DNA from 3 places in the Arthrobacter sp. P1_B3 genome. Region 2 is predicted to be linked to each of the others. Evidence: riboswitches for the same ligand, from Rfam matches in the RefSeq annotation. Region 2 holds a riboswitch; each other region holds the start of a gene.
The links. Region 2 has a riboswitch for S-adenosylmethionine ahead of metX (homoserine O-acetyltransferase MetX). Riboswitches for the same ligand answer to the same signal wherever they lie in the genome.
Positions count from the first base shown of each region.

Region 1: another riboswitch for S-adenosylmethionine. It lies ahead of AC1D2F_RS14615 (DUF1737 domain-containing protein); the one in region 2 lies ahead of metX (homoserine O-acetyltransferase MetX).
Region 3: another riboswitch for S-adenosylmethionine. It lies ahead of AC1D2F_RS05835 (aminotransferase class V-fold PLP-dependent enzyme); the one in region 2 lies ahead of metX (homoserine O-acetyltransferase MetX).

Region 1 is NZ_JBFTZV010000013.1:76,279-78,534, reverse strand. Features, by position in the region: gene AC1D2F_RS14620 (ATP-grasp domain-containing protein) at 1-360, opposite strand, end outside; SAM riboswitch class IV at 702-816, shown strand; gene AC1D2F_RS14615 (DUF1737 domain-containing protein) at 838-1,170, shown strand; gene AC1D2F_RS14610 (rhodanese-like domain-containing protein) at 1,167-1,586, shown strand; gene AC1D2F_RS14605 (O-succinylhomoserine sulfhydrylase) at 1,586-2,256, shown strand, end outside.
Region 2 is NZ_JBFTZV010000005.1:219,609-221,864, reverse strand. Features, by position in the region: gene AC1D2F_RS07790 (bifunctional o-acetylhomoserine/o-acetylserine sulfhydrylase) at 1-953, shown strand, start outside; SAM riboswitch class IV at 1,069-1,184, shown strand; gene metX (homoserine O-acetyltransferase MetX) at 1,196-2,256, shown strand, end outside.
Region 3 is NZ_JBFTZV010000004.1:42,542-44,797, reverse strand. Features, by position in the region: gene AC1D2F_RS05835 (aminotransferase class V-fold PLP-dependent enzyme) at 75-1,493, opposite strand; SAM riboswitch class IV at 1,528-1,641, opposite strand; gene AC1D2F_RS05830 (glutamyl-tRNA reductase) at 1,718-2,256, opposite strand, start outside.

The DNA of each region.
Region 1 (2,256 bases), on a different contig from region 2:
CGCCCAGGTGGTAAACAGCTGGTCGTTGGCGAGGGCCACCGCGGCGGGGTCGCCCACGATGATCCGCACGTCCTGGGCGAAACCGGCACGGGCCGCGGCCAGGACCGGAAGTTCCACAGTCAGGGTCGGAATGATGACGTTGATGGCTTCACGGTCCACCAGCCGGCGCAGGTCCAGGATCATGTCCGGGTCCGTCGCCGGCAGGAGCCTGACCGCGGCCGCGGCGGGGGCATCCTCCGCCTGGCGGGAGTCGGCGCGGGCGTCGGAGCCGAGATACGGGAGTCCGCGGGCTTCGAGCTGGGCCGCGACGGTCCGGCCGGCGGCGCTTGCTATCCCGGTAACCAGTATGCGCGGGCCCACAATTGCTCCATTCCGCCGTCACCGGCCGGGCCATGGCTGTGGCTCCGACGGTTCCGGCCACTGATTCACAGACAACTTGTTTTGATGGACAGACGGCTCGATTCACGGACAGCTCGGTTAACCTGCAAATCCGGCCGACACGTCGGCCATGTCCTCCAGTAGACGGCGAATCGTCCGCGCACACACGAGTGGGCTGTACCCGAAATTGGAGCCCGCAACTACTCGGCCGCACCCCGCCCCACGCTGGGCCCGGCCGGCGCCAGCGCCTGGGCGTGGCCCGGTTACGGAACATGACGACGACGGCGGTGCGGGCCGGCGTCGTAGGTGTTACGTTTTTGGGGAGTAATGAGAACCGGTGCCAAGCCCTGACTGGCCGGTCGGCAACCCTCCCTTTTCGCGGCGGGGTGCCTCAGGTGAATACTCGGCAATCGAGAATTCGAGCTGCAAGCGTGAAAGAGGAGATCCGTCGTGCCCCCCATGTCAACACCCGCGGTACCCGAAATACTCAGCACCACAGCACCCAGCACAGCACGCAGTGCACCACCTGCCGGCGAGGAAAGACTGGCCTACCGGCTGTTCACCGGCACGGATGACCGCGCCTTTTGTGAGCGCGTGTCCGCCGCCCTGGCCGAGGGCTATGTCCTGCACGGAAGCCCCGCCGCCACCTTCAACGGCAGCACCGTGATCGTGGCGCAGGCGCTGGTCCTGCCGGCCGCGATTGCGAGCGCGGACGCCGCCGTGGCCAATGCAGTCGATGAGCTCGATGCCGACGAGATTGACGCTGTTGGGGCATTCGAGGGCCACGCATGAGCTACGCCGGAGACCTCAGCCCCCATGAGGCGTGGGCCAAGCTGGAGGCGGGAGCCCTCCTGGTGGATGTCCGGACCGAGGGCGAATGGGCCCACATCGGCATCCCGGACACGACGTCCGCGGGCGGAAGGCGGAACGATCCGCTTTTCATCCAGTGGAACCTCGCCGGCGGCGTACCGAACCCGCACTTCGTGGAACAGCTAAGGCGAGAGGCACCGGAGGACTCCGCCGTCGAACTGGTGTTCCTTTGCCGCTCCGGTGTCCGCTCGATCGCCGCCGCGACGGCCGCGACGGCCGCCGGATACACCTCGTACAACGTTCTTGAGGGCTTCGAAGGCGAGACCGACCGTTTTGGCGACCGCACCGTCAACGGCTGGAAGAACCGCGGCCTGCCCACCAACCTTGGAAAGATCTGATGACTTTCAATCCCGACGCCGCCGGCTGGGCCGCCGACACCCAGGCTGTCCGCGGCGGCCTTGACCGCACCGGCTTCCAGGAAACCACCGAGCCGATCTTCCTCAACTCCGGATTCGTCTACGGGTCCGCGGCCGCTGCCGAGCGCGCCTTCACCGGGGAAGACGAGCGCTTCGTCTACTCCCGCTACGGCAATCCGTCCGTTGCCACCTTCCAGGAGCGGCTCCGGCTGCTCGAGGGAACCGAGGCGTGTTTTGCGACGGCGTCCGGCATGTCCGCCGTCTTCACCGCGCTGGGCGCGCTGTTGGCTGCCGGCGACCGCGTAGTCGCAGCCCGCTCGCTGTTCGGCTCGTGCTTTGTGATCCTCAACGAGATCCTGCCGCGCTGGGGTGTCGAGACGGTCTTCGTGGACGGCCCGGACCTGGAACAATGGCGCTCTGCCCTGTCCGAGCCGGCCACGGCGGTATTCTTCGAGTCGCCGTCGAACCCCATGCAGGAAATCGTGGACATCGCCGCGGTGAGCGAACTGGCGCATGCGGCCGGGGCCACGGTGGTGGTCGACAACGTCTTCGCCACCCCGCTGCTGCAGCGCTGCGGAGAGCTCGGCGCGGACGTGGTGGTCTACTCCGGCACCAAGCACATCGACGGCCAGGGCCGCGTGCTCGGCGGGGC
Region 2 (2,256 bases):
TGAAGAAATTCGGCATCTCCGTGACCTTCGTGGAGGACCCGGACAACCTGGACCAGTGGCGGGACGCCGTCCGGTCCAACACCAAGCTGTTCTTCGGCGAAGTGGTCTCCAACCCCCGCCAGGACGTCCTGGACATCGAGGGCATCTCCGATGTGGCGCACGAGGCCGGGGTGCCGCTGATCGTCGACAACACGCTCTCCACCCCGTACCTGATCCGGCCCATCGAGTGGGGCGCGGACATCGTGGTCCACTCCGCCACCAAGTACCTCGGCGGCCATGGCGCCGCGATCGCCGGCGTGATCGTGGACTCCGGCAACTTCGACTTCGGCAAGGACCCGGAGCGGTTCCCCGGTTTCAACACCCCGGACCCTACCTACAACGGCCTGGTTTACGCCCGCGATCTCGGTGCGGAGGGGGCGCTGGGCGCGAACCTTTCCTACATCCTCAAGGCCCGCGTCCAGCTCCTGCGCGACCTCGGCTCCGCCGTTTCCCCGTTCAACGCCTTCCTCATCGCCCAGGGCATCGAAACGCTGAGCCTGCGGGTCGAACGCCACGTGGCCAACGCCACCAAGGTGGCGCACTGGCTGGAGGCAAGGGACGACGTCGAATCGGTCGCCTACGCCGGGCTGCCGTCCAGCCCCTGGTACGAGCGAGGCCGCAAGTACGGGCCCAAGGGGACCGGCGCCGTCGTGGCGTTCAACATCGCCGGGGGAGCCGAGGCCGGCAAGCGGTTCGCCGATGCGCTCGAACTGCACTCGCACGTCGCGAACATCGGCGATGTCCGTTCCCTGGTAATCCACCCGGCGTCGACCACCCACAGCCAGCTCTCGCCCGAACAGCAGGCGATCGCCGGCGTCAATCCCGGGCTGGTGCGGCTTTCGGTGGGCCTGGAACACATCGACGACATCCTCGCGGACCTCGACGCCGGATTCCGCGCGGCCAAGGGCGCCTAGGCAAGCAGGGCGGCCGGCGGCCGGTGTCCCCTCGACGGGACGGCCGGCCGCCGGGCTGTCACATGGAAGTCACAATCTTCGTGATTTCCGCCCCCTGTTTCGTAGACTCGTACCAGGTCATGAGTGCCAGTGACAGCCCCGGCTTGCTGGCCGGCAACCCTCCTATTGCGGCGGGGTGCCCCGGGTGAAGACCTGGCCTGCCGGTCAGCTGACGGCAGGCAAGCGCGAAGATAGGTCCTCACATGACGATTGCCGTCACCCGCACGGGTGCTCCCGAAACCAAGCCATCCCGCAACCCGGACGGGACCGTCCAGTACGTCCGGATCGGCGACCTGCAGCTCGAATCAGGGATTCCGCTGCCCGATGTGGTCCTCGCCTACGAGACGTGGGGGACCCTGAACGCGGACGCCTCCAACGCCGTCCTCATAGAACACGCCCTGACCGGCGACACGCACGTGACCCGCGGCGACAGCGAGGAACCCGGCTGGTGGGAACAGCTCGCCGGACCCGGGGCTCCCGTGGACACTGACAAGTACTTCGTCGTTTCAATCAACATCCTGGGCGGCTGCCACGGTTCCACGGGACCCTCCACCCCGGCCCCCGACGGGCGCCCCTGGGGATCGCGGTTCCCGCTCGTCACCCTGCGGGACACCGCCGCCGCCGAGGCGCGGCTGGCCGACGCCCTGGGCATCGGCAGCTGGTATGCCGTGCTGGGCGGCTCACTCGGCGGCGCGCGCGCACTCGAATGGGCCGTCACGTTCCCCGGCCGGGTCCGGCGCTGCGCCGTGATTTCCGTCGGCGCCAGCAGCACGGCCGAACAGATTGCCTTCGCGCAGGCCCAGACCCTGGCCATCCGCCAGGACCCCCATTTCAACGGCGGAAATTACTACGGCGGCCCGGAACCCGAAGCAGGTCTCGCCCTCGCCCGCCGCATCGCGCACATCACCTACCGATCGGCGGCCGAACTGGACGGCCGGTTTGGCCGGAACGCCCAGGAGTCCGAGGCGACCCTGGAAGCCGGGTCGCTGGCCGGACGCGGGCGCTACCAGGTGGAAAGCTACCTGGACCACCAGGGCAGCAAACTGGTCCGGCGCTTTGACGCGAACAGCTACATCGCCATCACCGAAGCCCTCATGAGCCACGATGTCTGCCGGGGGCGCGGCAGCCTCGGGGAGGCCCTGGCCCCGGCCACCGCAGAGTTCCTGGTGGCGGCGGTGGACTCGGACCGCCTGTATTTCCCGGCCCAGTCCCGTCAACTGGCCGAGGCCTTGCCGGGCGGCCCCGAACTGCACATCATTGAAGC
Region 3 (2,256 bases), on a different contig from region 2:
CTTTCGAATTTACCGCACCGGCGCTGGGGTCCTGATCCTGCCTCGGGTTAGTACGCCTGCTTAGTCCGCCGTGCCTAGTCCTCCGTGCACGGCGCGGCACCAGCGGTGCCCGGGGTGTTCGGCGCCCAGTGAGGGTAGCTGCGGGTATCGTTGGCCGGCACCCAGCGGCCGGCGTCCACCACGTAGTCCCAGCCGAGTCCCGTTTGCCGCAGCTGCTGCAGGCCGGCCAACAGGCGCTCGGCGTCCTCCAGCCGTGAGCCGAGGCCGAAGCTGGCGCGCAGGGAGCCTGCAGGCAGGCCGAGCCGCTTGAGCAGCGGGTGGGCGCAGAAGCGGCCGTCGCGCAGGCCAATGCCGTGTTCGGCCGACAGGTAGGCGGCCACCAGCCCGGCGTCGTAGCCTTCCACCGAAAAGTTCACGACGCCGATGGTGCCGGTGCCCGGCAGATCGACTCCGGGGGAAGAAGCGGGAGTCGAATCGGCAAAGATCCGGTGAACGGTCACGCCGTCAATGCCGTGCAGACCCTCGACGAGGAAGGACCGGATGGCGTCCTCGTGGGCCTGCCACTGCTCCGGGTCCAGGGCCGCGATCACTTGGGTGGCGCGGGCCAGGGCGGCCGCGCCGAGGACGTTCGGCGAGCCGCCCTCGTGCCGGGCGGGTCCGGTGGTCCAGCTGACGGAGTCGAGCCGGGCGTCCCGGACCGCGCCGCCGCCGGCCAGGTGCGGGGTGCCGGCGTCGAGCCAGTCCGTCCGCCCCACCAGCACGCCGGCGCCGAACGGGGCATAAAGCTTGTGCCCCGAGAAGGCGAGGTAGTCGACGTCGTCCGCGGCGATGTCGATCCGCCGGTGCGGGGCCAGCTGCGCGGCGTCGACGACGATCCTGGCGCCGTACTCGTGCGCCAGTGTGGCAAGAGTCCGGATCGGCAGGATCTCCCCGGTGACATTGGAAGCGCCGGTGACGGCGAGCAGACTCACGCCGCCGCGGGCGAGCTCGTCCCGCAGGCGGTCCACAGTGGCCGCGAGGGTGGGGGCGGCCACGACGCTGCGGTGCGGGACGTTCTGCCAGGGCAGGAGGTTGGCGTGGTGCTCGATGTCGAGGTAGAGGACCTCGCCCACCGGCCGTCCGTCGCGGAGCGGCAGGCAGCCGGCCAGCAGGTTCAGGGAATCGGTGGTGTTGCGGGTGAAGATTACCGAATCGTCCGGCCGGCCGCCCACGAAGTCCCGCACGATGTCCCGGGCGTTCTCGTAGACGGACGTGCTGATCTGCGAAGCGTAGCCGGCGCCGCGGTGCACGCTCGCGTAGTACGGCAGGATTTCGTTCAGGTAGGCCGAGACGACGGACAGTGCCGGGGCGGAGGCGCCGTAGTCGAGGTTGGCGTAGCGGGCGTGGCCGCCGGTGATCAGCGGGGCCTGGATTTCGGCGCCGGTGACGGCGGCCAGCGGGCGGGCCGCAGCGGCGTGGAATTCGGGGGCTGCGGGAAAAATGGCAGTTGTCATGGGACCTCACTCGACCAGGACCCCACATCATGGGAATCCGCGCTTGCCGGGTCCGTTCCGGACCGGCCAGGTCGTCACCCGGGGCACCCCACCGCGTCTGGAGGGTTGCCGGCCAGCAAACCGGGGTTTAGCGCTGGCACTCGTGACCTGCATCGAGCGTAGGACATCCGCGCAGCCGGGGAAAAGACGGCCAGCGATTGTGAAGCGGATTATTACGGACACGGCTACGAAGCCGCCGGCGCGGCCGGGACACCTTCCAAGGCAAGATTGTATGCCCCGGGGTTCCGGGCGCCGGTGAGCTGAATGCTGAGGCCGAACAGGGCTTCCAGCGCGGCAGCGTACTCATACTGGCGGCCGTCCGAGGCCAATTCCCGGGCGCGGACCGTTGGGATGTGAAGCAGTCGGCGGACAATTCGACGCATCGCGAGGTTCACATCCTCAGCCTGGGCGCCGCACCCGTATTCCTTCATGACGCGCGCCATTTCAGCCTCGAGGACCTGGTGGACGTGGCCGCGCAGGGCCACAATGGCGGCGTCGACTACGCGCAGTCCTTCTTGTTTTTCGAAGCGAAGCGCCGCTTGCCGGACCAGGACGCCGGCGAGGCGGAGCGCCTCGGCGTCCGCCGGGGGAGCCGCGAAACGCACTGAATCCAGGGTGATCAGTTCAACGCCCGGCAGATCCGCCACCCGGGGGTCGAAGTCATGGCTGGGTGCGAGATCGATGACAATGAGGGCACGGCCTGTGTCATCCCTCCAACCGGCCA